2 regions of the Paenibacillus hebaui genome follow, and region 2 is predicted to be linked to the other one. Evidence: predicted binding sites of a transcription regulator. Region 2 holds the regulator's gene; the other holds the start of a gene.
What was found. Region 2 encodes Rex, which represses fermentation and respiration genes when NADH is low (regulators of the CRP and FNR family bind a similar motif). Its sites were predicted from a motif close to TTGTGAAATATTTCACAA; they were not measured.
Positions count from the first base shown of each region.

Region 1 (9,212 bases), 810 kb from region 2:
GTGCCCATCTGCGAATTCACACCGATGGCCAATCCGAAGAAAATCATGGCAAAAGCGTGGGATAACCGTTACGGAGTAGGACTTGCACTTGAACTTGTTGAAGCACTGCACAAGGAAAAGCTGCCTAACACGCTCTATTCCGGTGCAACTGTTCAGGAAGAACTGGGGCTTCGTGGTGCACGGACTGCCGCCAACCTGATTCAGCCTGATATCTTCTTCGCACTCGACTGTAGCACGGCGAATGATATGACAGGTGACAAACAGTCGTTCGGTCACATCGGACAAGGTGCTTTGCTTCGTATTTTTGATCCAGGCATGTTTACCCATCGGGGTATGGTTGAATATGTTCAGGACACCGCTTCATCCAATCAGATCAAAATGCAGTATTTCGTCTCACCAGGCGGTACCGATGCTGGAGCAGTTCATCTGAGCGGAGTCGGCGTACCTTCAACGGTAATTGGCATCTGTGCTCGTTACATTCACACCTCTTCTTCCATCATTCACACGGATGACTATGATGCAGCCAAAGCGCTGATCGTGAAGCTGGTGAAGGGTCTGGATCGGACAACGATGAATACCATTATTGAAAACGCGTAATGATTGATTTAAGTGAGGATCTTGTGATCTGAACCTGCTTGATTACTTCATCTTCTTTTAAATGAAGAGGCATCCTGATTTCATCCGGGTGTCTCTTTTTTGTGCGACTATATTAGTTTAATCGTTAGAACACTATAGGAAAAAATACATAAGATACAACAACGGTAAGAGAAGTAAACATCAAGCAGCGGGGGACCTCTTATGGCAGTGAGAAGGAACGGAAAATCGAATAAAGGTTCCAAAAAAACAAATGCTGCAAACACCCTTCTCAATGGCAACCTAAAAGGAAAAAATCTGGAACTTATTGTTGCAGCATTACTGGTGAGTGGGAAGTTAAGAGTGGATGCGGTCACGTTGTTTCGAGAAGCCACATTGGTCGTTGAATTGGTAGGGCAATATAAAACACTACAAAATATTACACCATCGAATCAAGACAAACTGGTACAATTCCTGGATGAAATCGGCGGCGATATGACTTTAAATGACGTTATACGTGCTTTCCAGCAAAGAATAAATTCTTAAACGCCAAGAAAAGAGGTTGGAGTGATGTCTGACTTTGACGGTATTGGGTTCGCTGAGCTATTAATCATAGTCATTCTTGTTGCCTTATTTGTATTTGGCTCTTCAGATATTGACAGTCTTACCGATTCACCTTCTCAAACTTGAATCGGCTCATTGATGTTGCCATCCATTTCAGTATGAACAGCATACCAGTAAACGCCAGTCCATCATATGCGGACTGGCGTTTATTGATGGCTATAGAAATAGCGGTGAAAACGCAAACCAAGCCAAAATAAGGGTAAGCACAATGCAGACATTTTCCACAACGGCTCCACGCTTGGTTCCTGTACTCATCAGATTGACCCGTATACGCCACTTGAGCGGTGGTAACGGACGGATGCCCCGATTGGTCAGAGAATCAGCCAACAGATGCATGGCATATGCCGTGCCCCCAGCTACCCAGATCTCCGGTCCCTGCTGCTGCGTTGTGCTATAGAGCAGCCCGGCCCATACAGCAGTTCCGTAGATCGAATGCGTCAATCCCCTGTGGGTCAGCGTGGTGCAAAGCATCAACAAACTGCCTGCGATCAGATTCCACGGTGCAAACGCATGACCATAGAAGACTAGTCCCAACCCAATCGCGAACATCAGCACTTTGCGAAGTGAGCGTGAGGGCAGGAAGGATACCAGCCCAATCAGAACGGCGAGCAACAGATTCCAGGGCTTGACCGGAACATAAAAATAAACAAATACAGCTATTGGCAACAGGATTGTCTGGAGCAGCCTGATCAGACTGTTCGGCAAGGCCTTGGATACCAGTAACGAATTAGGCTCATCGATATCCGGTAGCAAGGAACCAATCAGTGCAACAGTAACTGCTGGTGCTGTAACGGGTATGCCGGCCAATTGAAGAACAGAGAGCGATACGCCTGTCCCAATAATCAGGTGGGTTCTTCCCATCATGATGCAAAAACTTCCTTTCGAAGAAATAGGGAATATAAACGCCCACTTCCGATATTACAACGAAAAGAAAATAAGAACAATAGTTCGTATTTCTTATTTATATACCCTTATAACACCCATCCACATATGCATTCCATCCTTCCATCCGAAAATAAAAATGTGATTCTGTGACCGGCATCACACTTATTTATTTGTGATCCTAATATCGTTATTAGTGAATTAAATCACATTGGATGTCGGCAAAGACTTGTATAATTCAAATATAAGCCAATAAAAATGTAGCTAATGTAAATGTTTATCCAAGGAGGCCTACACATATGAACGGAAACAAGGAAAAACTCGTTGTGATTGGTAATGGTATGGCAGGAATCAGCACAGTTGAACAAATTTTAAAATTAACTTCGCGATTTGATATTACCGTATTTGGCACAGAGCCCTACCCTAACTACAATCGCATTATGTTGTCCTATGTATTGGAAGGTAGCAAAACACTTGATGACATCGTGCTGAATGATCTCCACTGGTATGAGGATTATGGGATTACTCTCCATACAGGAACAACCGTATCCCGAATTGATTCGGATACACGTGAAGTCGTGACAGAGGAAGGTACCCGCTTCCCTTATGATAAAATCATCATCGCAACAGGCTCCAACTCCTTTATTCTCCCGGTTCCGGGACATGACAAAGAGGGTGTCGTCGGTTTCCGTGATATCGCCGATTGCAATATTATGCTGGAAGCTGCCAAACAGTACAAAAGAGCTGCCGTTATCGGTGGCGGACTCCTCGGTCTTGAAGCTGCCAAAGGGTTGGTACAACTCGGGATGGAAGTTACCGTCGTGCATCTGATGGATGATTTGATGGAGCGTCAGCTTGATCCGCAAGCTTCAGCCATGTTAAAAGCCGAACTGGAACGTCAGGGCATTCGATTCAAAATGGGAGCACAGACTTCCGAACTGCTGGGCGGTGACCGGGTTGAAGGTATTCGTTTTGCCGATGATTCTGTACTGAATGTTGATTTTGTTGTTATGGCTGTAGGGATCAAGCCGAATACAGCTGTAGCTGTGGAGATCGGTATGGAAGTTAACCGGGGTATCCTCGTGGATGACTATATGCGGACTTCACTTGAGAATGTGTATTCAGTCGGGGAATGTACAGAGCATCGCGGGGTATGTTACGGCCTCGTTGCCCCATTGTTCGAGCAAGGCATGATTCTGGCGAAGCATATATGCGGTGTTGAGACGGCGCCTTATGAAGGTTCTGTTGTATCCACGAAATTGAAAATTTCGGGTGTGGACGTCTTTTCAACCGGTGAATTCATCGACAGTCCGGAGCACATCGTCATTGCACATAAAGACGACTGGAAACGGACCTACAAAAAAATTCTGCTTCGCGACAATAAAATGGTCGGTGCCGTTCTCTTCGGTGACATTACGGATTCTGCCGAATTGCAAAAGCTGATCAAAAATCAAACCGAAATGACCGAGGAATTATACGGTTCGCTCATGGGCACAGGCTGCGGTGGTCATAAAAAAACAACCTCTGTTGAAACGATGCCCGAAGACGAAATCGTCTGCGGATGTAACGGGGTGACTAAAGGAACCATTGTCGATGTAATCACAAACCAGGGCCTTACCACTGTAGATGAAATCAAAGCTTGTACGGGTGCAACCCGCTCTTGCGGTGGATGTAAGCCCGTTGTTGAACAGATTCTGCAATATGTGCTTGGAGACAACTTCAGTACTGGAGCCAAACAAGGAATCTGCGGATGTACTTCCATGGGACGGGATGAGATCGTAGCCGAGATTCGTGCAAAGGGATTACAAACGACCAAAGAAGTCATGCATGTTCTGGGCTGGAGTCAGCCTGAGGGTTGTTCCAAATGTCGTCCGGCGATCAACTATTACCTTGGCATGATTGCACCGGACACGCACGAAGATGAGAAGGAATCCCGTTTTGTTAACGAACGCATGAACGCAAATATTCAAAAAGATGGAACTTACACGGTTGTACCTCGGATGTATGGTGGAGTGACTACACCAGCGGACCTCAAACGCATTGCTGATATTTCGGTCAAATATGATGTTAAAGCAGTCAAAGTTACTGGCGGTCAGCGTCTCGACTTGATCGGAGTCAAAAAAGAAGATTTGACTAAAGTCTGGGCTGAACTGGATATGCCTTCGGGTTACGCCTACGCCAAATCGCTGCGTACAGTCAAAACATGTGTCGGTTCCCAATTCTGCCGATTCGGTACACAGGATTCCATGGCTATGGGCGCCAGAATTGAACGGAAATTCGAACGTCTGGATCTGCCAGCTAAGTTTAAATATGCCGTCAATGGTTGTCCACGGAACTGTGCAGAAGCATGTACAAAAGATATTGGTATCGTTGGTAACGACGGAGGCTGGGAAATCTTTATCGGTGGTAACGGCGGTATTAAAGCAAGACTTGCTGATGCCCTGTGCAAAGTGAAAACAGATGACGAGTTGATTGAATTGTGCGGAGCGATCATGCAATATTACCGCGAGACAGGTAACTATCTGGAACGGACTTCCGAATGGGTGGAACGGATGGGCCTGGAGCATATTCGTTCGGTTGTCGTGGATAACCTCGAAGAACGTAAAGCTCTGATGCAACGGATTGAGTTTGCTCTTGAACATGTCGAAGAGCCTTGGCAAAAAGCGATTCGTAATGAGGAAGGCGAAAGCAAACTGTTCCACGGTATTGAAGTATCGGCTCGTCCATAAACAAGCTTGAAAGACCAAAACACAGGATGAATGTTCATTAGATAAGGAGTGGTATTAAGATGACGACCAAACAATCAGGAACCTACTTCCCTGCCGGAATAGTTGAAGAATTCCTGCCACGAATCGGAAGAGTAGTTGAGATTCAAGGCCATCAGCTAGCTGTATTTCGTGCATCGGATGGCACTATCTTTGCAGCGGATAATCGCACCCCCCACCCTAAGGGTGGGCCGCTGGCTGAAGGAATCGTGTCCGGGCATTATCTGTACGATCCGCTGTATGATTGGAAAATCGACCTGACAACCGGTCTGGTGCAAGCACCGGACACCGGTCAGGTGCAGATGTATCCGGTGAAGGTCGAGAATGACCAGGTCTGGATCGCTGTATAGCTCCATCGCAACGTTGAAAGATCGATGTTAAATAATGGAGGAAACCGTGATGTATACACCAAGTGTTGAGGGAATTATTGAAGCTGCGGTTAAAAAACGGGATCAGATGAATGCGAGCCTGCCACGTTACATGGTTGCTGCCTTGATGGCTGGTGCCTATGTAGGCCTGGGTATCATTCTGATCTTTAGTATCGGTGCTCCGCTCTTAGCGGCTCAGTCACCACTGCAAACCATGTTGATGGGCATGTCCTTCGGACTCGCCCTCACACTGGTTATCTTTGCCGGATCGGAACTATTTACAGGCAACAACATGTTTTTCACCATGAGCACGCTCGCAGGCCGGACCACGGTTAAAGATACACTGAAAAACTGGGGACTTGTCTTCCTCGGCAACTTGCTCGGTGCGATCCTGCTCAGCCTACTTATTGTCGGCAGCGGCCTGTTCAAAACGGCTGCGCCCGAACATCTGTTATTCGTTGCTTCTGCCAAAAAGATGGCCGCTCCCGTGTCTGAGTTGTTCTTCCGCGGCATTCTCTGTAACTGGCTCGTCTGTCTGGCGATCTGGATGGCAGCTCGCACGAAAGAGGATATCGCCAAAATTGCTCTCATCTGGTGGTGTCTGTACGCCTTTATCGCAAGTGGGTATGAGCACAGTGTCGCCAATATGACCTTGCTGTCCTTGTCCTGGCTCCTGCCGAACCACCCGGATACGATTACTTTGGCAGGCTGGTTTCATAACATGATTCCGGTGACGCTTGGTAATATCATCGGCGGTGCACTGTTTGTCGGTATGGCGTACTGGTATACTTCATCGGTACGAAAAAAAGCGTAATTCTTGATCCAACTGCACTTATGTACGTAGGTAACACAACATCTACACAACTAAAGCCACGATGGATGCCGAACTCACGTTCAGTCATACATGGTGGCTTTTTTATTGTTTGTCGATTAGCTGCGTACTTTCTCCTACCCCTCTCTTTGATCCTCTCGTCCTTCTGTAGAGAATTAAAACTTCTTTTTACCTTCGCCGCAATCCGCGTTAATCCAGAGTTGACATAACGGGTGTATAGTCGAATAATACCTCACATTTATATCTCAGCAAAGGATGATCGCTTATATGGGAATTCATACGTACTTCAGGTCACTGAACGATCTCGAACGTATTATTCGCACACCTGGCAAATTCAAATTCGAAGAGCATAGCGTATCCGCTCATTCCTGGAAAGTGGTACAGTACGCCAAAACGCTCGCAGATATCGAGGAGCAGCATGGGGTCGCCATTGATTGGAAAAAGTTATACGAGATTACCAGCAGTCATGATTATGGTGAAATCTTCATCGGTGATATCAAAACGCCAGTCAAACATTATTCACTGGAGCTGCGTTCCATGCTGCAAAAGGTGGAAGAAGGCATGGTTGAACATTTTATTAATGAAAATATTCCTGAAGAGTTCCAGCCTATATTCCGCAGACAGCTACGCGAAGGCAAAGATCAATCTGTCGAAGGACTGATTCTGGAAGTCGCAGATAAGATGGATCAAGTGTACGAAGCCTTTGCCGAACTCCAACGTGGCAACACGGAGAAAGAATTTATCGTTATGTACCGTTATGCATTGGTCAAAATCAAAAATATCGACCTCCACTGTGTACAATATTTCCTGGAACAGATTCTCCCCGACATCATTGAAGAAGGTATCCGATCCCCGTTTGATATTCGCAAAATAACCGAAGAAGCTTTGGCCCAGTAATCAGCTCAGGTCAACATGGTGCTCATCATCCATGGACAGGGCTTTTTTTCGTTGCAGTGACTGCTGGCGATACTCACTTGGATACAAGCCCGTTTTGTTTTTGAAAATACGGCTGAAATAGTGGGAATCGCTATACCCTACCGCTCCGCCAATCGTCTTGATATCCATATTTTCGTGCGTGACGAGCAATCGCTTCGCTTCATTGATTCTCAGGCCCGTCATATATTTCAGCGGAGTCTCCCCCGTCACCTTCTTGAAGCACTTTCCCAGATAGTCCACACTAAAATGCATCTGCCCTGCCATGTCCTGAAGCGTTATCTCATGCATGTAGTTCTGCTTCAGATACAGCTTAACGGCCTCTGCGATATCCTCTGGTTTCACCTGCTCATCCAGCACAGCACTGACATGAGCAAGCGAATCAACAGCGCTCCCGAGCTTGAGTTCCATCGCATCTAGCAATGTACGAAGCTGTTCTTCCGACAATGGTTTGAGAAGGTAATCCTCCACCTTGTAACTGATCGCCTGTCGTGCATACTCAAACTCATGATAACCACTCAGAATGACAATCTTCACATGCGGATAGGCAAAATACAGATATTTGGCCAGTTCCAGTCCGTTCATCACCGGCATCTGAATATCGGTTACAACCAGATCAGGTACGGACTGTTCAATAAGCTGTAACGCTTCCTGGCCGTTTCTCGCTTCACCGATCACCTCGAACCGGGTGCCCAGCTCCCTGAATTTGCGCGAAACATTACGGCGAATCAAAGCTTCGTCTTCCACAATAATCGTTCTGTATTTGATCGTCATGGGTTCAGCCATGCTCCTTTCGAATGGAACCACCTATTGTAATCATGACACCGCCGGAAGGCTTGTTCGTAATCTGCATGTGGGCTGCCGAGCCATACCATAACTTCAATCGGACCCAGATGTTCCTGAGCCCCATCCCGTTGATCTCAAGGTCCGGGAGCCGCTCCCACTCCTGGGATTGATCCATGTAATGCATAATGGTTGCGAGTGCCTCGGGTTCCATGCCAGGTCCGTTATCTTCCACGTGTATCTGCCAAGCTTCCTGTTCCAAGTCCACTTCACCAGTGATATGCAGCTTCCATGGAGGGGTATCGCTCAATCCATATTTCATGACATTTTCCAGCAGCGGCTGCACGATCAGCATGGGTACCTTGATACTTCGCATCGTATCGGGCATGTGGAACTCATAGAGCAAATCATCTTCGAATCGAATCTTCATGCATTTCAGATACCGCTCACAATAGTCCAATTCCTGCGACAGAGGAACACCATTCTTGCCCGGTGTAGAGATATAACGGAGCATGGACGCAATATGACCGCAAAACGCGACAATCTGCTCATTCATGCCTTCCTCCGCCATGATGCTAATATTCGTGATGTTGTTGTAGAGAAAATGCGGGTTCATCTGGGACTGTAACGCCAGTAATCTCGCTTCCGTCTCCTGGGATTTCATCGCCAGTCTGTCCTGAAAAGATTGCACAAGCTGCTGATTGAGCCGGATAAACGTATCATTCAGTTCACCCATCTCCCGAATGGAACCGGGATGCTCCAGCTTGAACAACTGGCCCGAATCCTGATTCGTTACCAGGTCGTTCTCACCCGTTTTCTGGATAATGCGCTGCAGGCGATGCAGCGGCAAGGTGACCCGTTTGGAGATCAGATACGAGAGAATCAGAATGAGCATCAGGGTTGCTAACGTCGCACCGACAAACATCAGAGCCAATCGGTTCAGATTGGCGAAAAGGGACTGCTTGGACTGCATCACAACAACGGTCCATCCGGTCTCCTGTGAAGTCATGTACGTCATCATTTGCTTGGTATGATTCAGTGGATCGGTTACTTCCTGCATGGTATCGGGTGGAAATGTACGATTTTGAATCAACTCCACATCATCGAAATGGCCTGCCTTGGAAGCATCGGCATCCGAAGAAAGTGGATACAAGCGTGTATTTTGTTCATCCATCACATAAATGCGAAGCTCCTCGTTACTCGCCTGCACATCATTCAAATGCTGGAACAGGTCTGTTGCACTCTGTAAAATTTCAACCACGCCCTGGCTAACATAATTGCCGTCTTTGTATACCCGGGTTAGCGAAATGTAGGGTTGATCTGATTTCCCCTCCCCTGTGGGCATAGGCAAAGCTCCGCCCTCTAATAGACGGATTACTCGCCAGCCACTACGCTCCCAGGTTTCCTGATACCAGGGGCGCTCCGTCAGGTTCACCGACAGTTGACCGTTGA
Region 1 is NZ_CP196836.1:5,180,377-5,189,588, forward strand. It holds gene ACR32F_RS23535 (M42 family metallopeptidase) at 1-597, shown strand, start outside; gene ACR32F_RS23540 (hypothetical protein) at 799-1,119, shown strand; gene ACR32F_RS23545 (metal-dependent hydrolase) at 1,354-2,061, opposite strand; gene nirB (nitrite reductase large subunit NirB) at 2,379-4,808, shown strand; gene nirD (nitrite reductase small subunit NirD) at 4,868-5,194, shown strand; gene ACR32F_RS23560 (formate/nitrite transporter family protein) at 5,244-6,026, shown strand; gene ACR32F_RS23565 (YfbR-like 5'-deoxynucleotidase) at 6,312-6,941, shown strand; gene ACR32F_RS23570 (response regulator transcription factor) at 6,942-7,763, opposite strand; gene ACR32F_RS23575 (cache domain-containing sensor histidine kinase) at 7,756-9,212, opposite strand, start outside.
Region 1: the regulator Rex is predicted to act here: its motif matches at 2,274-2,291, upstream of nirB (nitrite reductase large subunit NirB).

Region 2 (9,212 bases):
CATAATTAAATTATGCCGGTAGAAGGGCGTTGTCACGAAATTGACAACGAAATTGATCGCCAGACAATACTTCTTCCTTCATCAACGTGTCGAGTGAATTGTCGAAAATTGTCCGTTGCGCTTCAAGCAAACGTTTGGTCTGTTCCATCAGGTCTTGCAGGATGTCCTTGTTCTCCCGCATCAATTCTTCGGTGGTTACCATTTCCATGTTAACAATACCAAGAGATGTAAGACCAGATGCCATCATCGTCTGCACCAGATTGGTCGCTTGTTCAAAATCATTACGTGATCCTGTACTGCGTCCACCATAGTACATCTCCTCTGCAGCCGCACCACCCAAAGCAATCATGATCTGCTCTTCAAGAAAGCGTTTCGTGTACAGAAATTGTTCTTGCTGAGGGTTATGACGCACGTATCCCAAAGCCTGTCCACGTGGACTGAGCGCTACCTGACTTACGCTGCCGGGCCGAACCAGTTCAGCCATAATGGCATGACCCAATTCATGAATAGCCACTCGTTTCTTTTCTTCAACGCTTGATTCGCGGTCTGTCTTCTCACCCATCATCACTTTATCAATCGCAAGGGACAAGTGGCGCTGTTCAATATGGAGCATGTCATCTCTCATCGCATAGATTGCCGCTTCATTCATGACACTCTCCAGCTGTGCTCCTGAGAAACCATAGGATTCCTCCGCGGTCTTGTCCAGGCTAACTCCCTCCAAGAGAGGCTTGTTGACTGCATGCAACTCCAGAATATGTTTTCTGCCCTTCTTGTCAGGCAAGTCCACCTGAATGTGACGGTCAAAACGTCCCGGACGAGTCAATGCACTATCCAACATCTCTTTTCGGTTTGTTGCAGCAATTACAAGTATTCGCGGTGTATCGGAAGAGTATATGCCATCCATTTCCGTCAACAGCTGATTCAACGTCTGATCATATTCACGCTGCTGTCCACCTTCACGTTTACCGCCGATAACATCAATCTCATCAATGAATATAATGACATTTTCCTTGTTTTCTTTGGCGGCACGCGTTCTGGCATCACGAAATAAATCACGGATTCTGCCAGCTCCCACACCGACATACATTTCGACGAATTCACTACCTGATGCTGCTACAAATATTGAATCGGTATAGTGAGCAGCCGCTTTGGCCATCAATGTCTTTCCTGTTCCAGGAGGACCCGTGAGCAAGATACCTTTCAATGGTCGAATCCCGAACTTCTGAATTTCTTCATGTCGGATGAGAAAATCAAGCGCTTCCCGAAGTTCCTGCTTGGCACTTTCCTGACCACCAATTTCTTCGAAGGTAAGTTTGGAAGGTCCTTTTTTCTTGCGTTTGCGCTCCTCACCCGCTCCCACCGTAATCCCGCCGCGCATTTGCATCACGAGTAACAACGCTCCGACAACCATCAGCGCGATCAGAATCGGAACAATGTTTACACCTATAAAAGCAAGAAAAACAATCAATACAGGGACAAATCCAATGGCAATTTCTTTCGTCCACTTAGGCATTGGGCCACACTCCTATCTGACCGGGCACACGCGGCAGAATAATAAACTTGCTGGCATCACCGTCTCTGAGACTGACATATACATTATTATCGTCCATTGCTGTATTGACCTTGATTCCATTCGTCGCCATCTTGGACAAGGTTGGTGTAATCTCGGTGTATTGCTTGTTTTCCATCGCCTGAGCTACGGTAAACATGGCGTCACCCCACCAAGACTCTAACGCTTCATTCGAATGGTCCACCACATCAAGCTTTAACGAGCGGGTACCAATTAAAGTCTGTCCTTCTTTGTGAATATATTGTACCAACCTGCCCAAATCAACATCTGGCTGCAGATCAAGTTTCAACTGCACATCATTGCGGTTAATAGTTAATTGAACATCGTTGACTCCATCATACTGGGTCACCATGTTTTGAATTGGACCTTGCACAGCCATCTGACGATACACAAACCAACCTCCAAACAACAGAACGGCTGAAATGACGGCAGTTAAAGCAATAGGCAATACTTTTAGCTTCAAGTGAGTTTCCCCTCCCATGATTTTGGCCCATCCTATAGCTTATAGGCATAATTATGAATTAATGTACGCTTTTCCTGTGATGCACCCAACAGGATTATTTGTGTTTGATGTTACCTTGAATACATATTTGAGTATATCACATCGTATATACAATTTCGAAGGCGAAAATATGAATAAATTAATATTTTTAACTATTTAAATCAAAACTGATATTGAATATACGCCAAAGAACCGGTCCAGTCGGGTTTCCGTCTGCCGGTTCTTTGCAATCATTTCCCAGAAAATAACGGGTATGCTAGCTGATCTACCTATTCGGGATCGTGTAGACGAGATCAACCTGCTCCCCATTACTAAAGCGATAAAAGCGATAATAATTGTGTGTATCATCGTTATAATAGACTTGCCATACATAGATTCCGTTAACTACACCAGGCATAATTCTCTTAATCTCTCCAGCAGGTACTTCAGAGATGAATCGATTCCGAATTTGCGCTTCAGACATGCCGTTCTGCAATAGTTCACTATGAACCGCTTTGGCACCGGTGACTGGTTTGTTATTTTTGTCAAACTTGACCCACACCACAACTTCCTGATTATCCTTATTCTTGCCGATCAAGGTCCAGTATATATTATCTCCGCCGTCTTTCTGTCCCCAGACGTACTTTCGCAGTTCTTCATAAGATGTGATCCCTAGCTGTTCCTGTGCCGCCTGTATAGCCAATGCCTCTTCTTGGCGCTGGTCTTGGGTTACATAGACATAATAGCGCTGAAGTCCAAACAGGATCAGAATCAGGAGCAGCAGCGAAATCCATATCCACTTCTTTTTTTTCTTCAAAAGCCGAACTTCCTTTCCCTAGGACGCTGCTGTCCTGTAATTAGCGGGCGAGCAGACCATTAAATGCCAGTTGGGATTCTCGCAAAATGCGCTCTTCATCCATCGTAAGACATTCACCATGTTTGACCAGTTGTTTACCATCCACCCACACATGCTCCACGTCCTTGGCAGATGCCGAGTAAATAGTATGGGAAATCAGATCCGTATGCGGGTAGAAATGGGCCTGTTCGATGTTCAGAGCAATAAAGTCAGCCTTCATGCCTACTTGCAGTGTACCTGTGTTGTTCAGGAAAATAGATTTTGCACCATACGAAGTTCCGAGCGTAAGCGCTTCTCCTGCTGGTACTGCCGTAGGATCACCGGATACGCCTTTATGAATCAATGCAGCCAGTCTCATCTCTTCAAACATATCCAGGTTGTTGTTGCTCGCCGGTCCGTCTGTTCCGAGGGAAACGGTAACACCTGCTCTCAACAGATCAGGGACACGCGCAACACCGGAAGCCAGTTTCAGGTTACTACCTGGATTATGGGAAACCGCTACATCATGCCGTGCCAGGATTTCAATCTCTTCATCATTCAGATGCACCGCGTGTGCGACCAGAGAGGGACGTGAGAAGAAGCCCAGTTTCTCCAAATGTGCGACCGGACGCAATCCATAATCTGTCACGTTCTGTTCCACTTCACGAAGCGTTTCAGACATATGCGTATGCAGCGGCAGATTCAGATCATGTGCAACCTGCACCAGCTTCTCTATGTAGTCAGGAGGACAAGTATAGGGTGCGTGTGGAGAGATTACGGTTGTTATTCGTCCATCTGCCTGTCCATTCCATTCACGAGCAAAAGCAGCCGACTCCTCCAGCTTCCGCAATTGTTCTTCTTCGGAGCACAGACCGATCACACCACGGGCCAGTGCTGCCCGCACGCCGGACTGTTCAACAACTTTGGCAACCTGATCCATATGATCATACATATCCAGGAATGCCGTTGTTCCACCTTTCAACATCTCAAGCACGGATAGCGATGTGCCCCAGTATACGTCCTCAGACGTCATCTTGGCTTCCATTGGCCACATCTTCTCCTGCAACCATACCTGCAGCGCCAGATCGTCTCCATGGCCTCTGAGAAGCGACATAGCCGCGTGACCATGCGTATTGATCAGACCCGGCAGGAAGAACAGTCCTTTTCCATCAACCTTGGTCAGACCTTCGTCTCCTTCCGGCAATGTCTCACCAATATGCACAATCTTGTCATCCTCCACGACCATATAACCTTGAACCACTTTCCATTTCGCACCCTCACTGACGGCAAATTTGCCGTTGTGAATTACCCATCTATTTGTTGTCGTCATCTTCCTCGTCGTCCTTTCCGTTCTCCAAGTAATAAGCCAGACTAAGCAGATCCGTCGTAAAATCGGCATGATGAATGCGGATATGCGGCGGAGTTTTCAGAATCGTCGGTGCAAAATTCAGGATCGCTTCAATCCCGGATTCAATCAGCTGATCAGCTACATTTTGAGCTTCCGTATCCGGAACTGTAATAATTCCAATACGAATGTTATCCTTTTTGACCGAATCCGTTAACTCATTCATCGGCTGAACAATCAGACTATTGATTTGACTGCCAATCTTCGGACCGTAGGCATCAAATATAGCGACAATCTTCATATTATCTTTCAGATATGCGTTGTAATTAGACAAGGCCTGTCCTAGATTACCAGCTCCGACAAGAGCTACATTGATTTGCTGATCAATTTTTAAGATATGACGAATTTTCTCAATCAGATAAGAAACGTCATAACCAATACCTTTACGACCAAAATCACCGAAGTAAGCCAGGTCTTTACGAATTTGAGCCGGATTCAGATCCAGTCTCAGTCCAAGTTCTTGAGAAGAAACCGTATTGACTTCACGCTGATGCAATTCACTCAAATAGCGCAAGTAAACAGGCAGGCGCCGCACCACGGCTTCCGAAATTTTATCCGATTTCATTATATGCTCCCCCTGACCAATGCCTCGATAGATTGATGAAAAAAGTGGAGCAATCCACATGAAACCATTACGAAAGATAAGGAATCATATAGAATGCTCTTTATATAAGCAATAAGTGCATTACATTGTAAATATTTGAAGAGGAATGATCCATAAAGTTTACCGCTAAATCCAAGCATCCTGCAAGGATTGAGCAGGTGAAACATCTCTGTTATTGCTATTCCTCAGCTGGTTTCTCGAGCCATTCCGCAATCCGTGGAACCATCTGCTGCGTGAGCATATGTTCCATCTTGGGACCTGGTAATGAATATAAAAAGTACTTGCCATAATAAGCTTCAATGACGCGTGTATCATATACAATGACAATACCTCTGTCTTGGGCAGTACGAACCAGCCTGCCGAAACCCTGTTTGAAACGGATGACCGCTTGAGGTACAGACAGCTTCGTAAACGGATTTTTCTTCTGTTGCTGCAAAAGCTCGCTCTTCGCTTCAACCAAAGGATGGTTTGGCGGCTGGAAGGGCAGTCTGACAATCGCTAGGCAGGTCAAGGCTTCTCCGGGAATGTCTACCCCTTCCCAGAAACTGCTTGTTCCGAGAAGCACGGTTGCTTTTGCTTCCTGAAAACGGCGTGTCAGCTTGGAGCGATTACCACTGTCTACCCCTTGCCCCAGCAAGGAGATGTCGTTGCCGGACAATGCCTCTTTAAGCGGGTCGTAGACTTGTCTCAGCATGCGGTAGGAAGTGAACAGCACCATCATCCGCCCACGCGTTGCGATGGCCGTCTCCGCCAGTGAATGAACCAGCATTTCCACAAAGTGAGCATCACCTACACTGCCCTTCACGCTTGGGAAGTCACGCGGAATAACCAATAGGGCCTGATCGCGATAGTTGAATGGAGACGGCAGCATGGACGTCAATAGACGATTATTCTCGGAAGCTTCCTGTAAGCCAAGCTGTTCAATCATGAATTGAAATGACTTGTCAACGGAGAGCGTAGCCGATGTAAGCACAACACTTTTCTTTTTATCAAAGAACATATCCTTCAATTGTGCACTGACATCAACAGGAACAGCGTACAGCTGCAGTGATTTACTGCGGAATTGGCCACTAGCCTCCATCCAGTAAACGGTATTGGCATCATCCATGCGCATAAAGAAACGCAGATTATCCTTGATCATAGCCAGATCCTTGAGCAGGCCTGTAATGTCCGTGATCAGACTATCAGACTGATAATCATCCTGATCTTCTTTTACCTCAAGCAGCAGCTTGTCGCCCTTACGAATCAAGTCACCAAGCGTTACATAAATCTGGTTCTCAACATCCTGCAACTCCTGCCATTTGGCAGGTTTTTGTGAAGGTTTCAACCGGAGGGAAAATTGTCCCGTCTCTCCTGGAGAAGCATCACTTCGTTCAGGCAGCAGACCGAACAATGTATCACTTAACCGATCCCACATCTCCTTAACTTCAACCGCAAGTGGGAACATCTGATCAATCACGGAACCCCACTGCGCTGACTTTTCATGACCTGACAATTGAGAACGCAGCATCGGGAGTTGACCGTTCCGGCTGTCTTTGAACAGTCGAGTCAATGTATGGACCAACGTGAAATATTTCATATGCAGGCCAAGGTGCTTACCTGCCACGTCCTCCAGATGATGGGCTTCATCGATCACCAGACTTTCGTAGGCAGGCAGCAGCTGATGGGCTGCTTTGACATCGGTAAACAATTTCGAGTGATTTGTAATGACGATATCGGACAGTCCAGCCTCATGTTTGGCCCGGTGATAGAAACATTTGCGGAACCATGGACAGGAGCGTCCAAGACAAGACTCCGACTCGCTCTGAACGGTCTCCCAGAAGTCTCCTCCGCGGCCGCTGAGGTTAAGTTCCTCATCATCTCCGGTCTCCGTCTGGGTGAGCCAGACAATCATCTGTGCCGCAGTGAAGTAGTCCTCCTTGGGTGTAGCAAATTCACGTTTGTTGATTTTGTGCTCGAATTTGCGCAAGCATAGATAATGCCCACGTCCTTTGAACACAGCCGCCTTAAACGGGAAAGGAACGACTTTGGTCAGCATGGGAATATCCCGCTCTCTCAATTGCTCCTGCAGGTTTATCGTATGTGTGCTGACCATGACTTTCTGTTCTTGCTTCACACTTTCATAGATCGCAGGCAATAGATAACCTAGTGATTTCCCTGTACCTGTTCCAGCTTCAATCAAGAGATGTTTCTCTTCATCCAGTGCTTGCCTTACCGTACTGAACATCTGGGTTTGTGCCTCGCGCTCCTCGTAATGATCCAACGTCTCTTTCAGATTATCTCTGACCTGATCCATATACTGCTCGAAGCTAACACCTTCCAGGGGATTGCCTTCCCGCTCATCACGCGGTGCACCAATATCAGTCCAGTCACTTACGTTTAGCGCGAGCTGACGGTAATACGTATGTCCATCCAGATCTTGAATGGGCTCTGCTTCCCTCTCACTGCGCATTCCATCGAAGAACCAACCTAGATCACTATCTTCTGGCGCAAACAGGTCACTAAGGCGCTGAATCGTTATCAACGGCAATTCGCGCAACTCATCGAAACACTTTAGGAGCACATAAGCTGTCGCAAGTGCATCACTGTCTGCCTGATGAGGGCGATCATGTTGAAATCCGAATTCGGAAGATACATAACCGAGCTGATAGGAGCCCAAGGATGGGAATGTAATCTTCAGGAAATCAATCGTATCCAGTATCCTTCCGGTAAACGGCAGATAACCGCAACGATCCAAAGCATTTTGCAGAAAATAAAAGTCAAAAGAAACGTTGTGCCCAACAAGAACGACATCGTCCAGCAGCGGAACCATCTCCATCATCATCTCTTCTAATGAGGGAGCATCTGCCACGTCTTCATCGGTAATACCGGTTAACCCCGTTATAAATGGAGGAATCGGCACACCAGGATTTACATAAGAACTATATATTTGAGTAATGCTGTTGTCATGATCTATGATGGCGAGTCCGGTCTGTATAATCTCACCGTCGGACTGCGTGCCGGTTGTTTCGAAATCCAATACGGCAAATTTCATTGCAATGTACGATCCCTTCCATTCCAGTCTATGTTACAGCATAGCAAAAAAAAGGGCATTTGAAAATTAACTGACAAAAAAGGCGGTGTCCCCGCCGCTATGCCAGAGGAGGGAACACCGTCTTCATGCCGCCAAACACCCTTAATTCAGGGCAGTCAGCTGATTTGCATATTGCAATTGTCCGCTGTTCAACCGGCAGGCTTCCATGTTGTACAGTGGTTCGGTCAACGTTGGGTCATGCTGAAGCGCCTGTGCAAATAGTGAACATGCACCATCAGGGTTCTCAAGCTTGGCCTCAATACAGCCCAGGACATTACATACCAGTCCTTTTAATCTCGGTGAGCCATTCAGATGCATGATCCGATGTAAATGTAATCCGGCTTCGGTGACTTGTTCCAGATTAAGATGAGCAAGAGCCAGGTAGAAACGAGTTAGGGCACTCTCCGGATAGTCGGTCACAACTCTGGAAAATTGCATAATCGCCTGCGGATACATCTGCAGTTTGAAATATCCCTGGCCTCGACTGAAACATTCCAGATGAAGTTCAGGCAGAGCCGTCACAGCTTCCTGTTCCGGTTCAAGAGAAGCGGGTTTAACCACTTCCCTTTCCCTTACTTGGCTCATCTTTTCTTCAAACATCAGCCACTCATCAATCATGCAGTCACTCATTCGCTTCAGCAAGTTCCACTTTTGCAGCAATTCCTCTTTGTTCAGGCCTTCAGCGGAAGGATAGCGCTTGATAATTTCATCTAACATGTCGTTCATTTCTGCGAAAACATGCTGGAACATCGTTGCATCCCCACCCTTGAAAAAATGGATTAGTGCAGTGACCTGTACTCATTTTTTGCTTGATGGCCCGATTTCATTCCTCTTACCAGTCGATTACATAATTGTCGCATGAACCTCATGCTTCATCGTTTGCACAGGTTTATTCTGCCCATCTACAAATACAACTGTAGGTTTGTGAGAATTTGCCTCTTCTTGAGACATCATTGCGTAGGAAATAATAATGACCGTATCCCCGGGCTGCACCAGACGTGCAGCTGCTCCGTTCAGACAGATAACTCCACTTCCGCGTGGTCCTGGTATGACGTAAGTTTCCAGACGAGCTCCATTGTTGTTATTTACAATTTGCACTTTCTCGTTTTCCATCAGGTCGGATGTTTCCATCAGATCTTCATCAATGGTTATACTCCCCACATAGTTCAGGTTTGCTTCCGTAACGGTAGCCCGGTGGATTTTGGATTTCATAAGGGTTCTAAACATGGGACAGTACCTCCGAT
Region 2 is NZ_CP196836.1:4,370,718-4,379,929, forward strand. It holds gene ACR32F_RS19240 (AAA family ATPase) at 11-1,513, opposite strand; gene ACR32F_RS19245 (hypothetical protein) at 1,506-2,033, opposite strand; gene ACR32F_RS19250 (cell wall elongation regulator TseB-like domain-containing protein) at 2,338-2,868, opposite strand; gene ACR32F_RS19255 (amidohydrolase) at 2,909-4,216, opposite strand; gene ACR32F_RS19260 (redox-sensing transcriptional repressor Rex) at 4,200-4,856, opposite strand; gene dinG (ATP-dependent DNA helicase DinG) at 5,074-7,929, opposite strand; gene ACR32F_RS19270 (tetratricopeptide repeat protein) at 8,071-8,718, opposite strand; gene panD (aspartate 1-decarboxylase) at 8,812-9,195, opposite strand; gene panC (pantoate--beta-alanine ligase) at 9,188-9,212, opposite strand, start outside.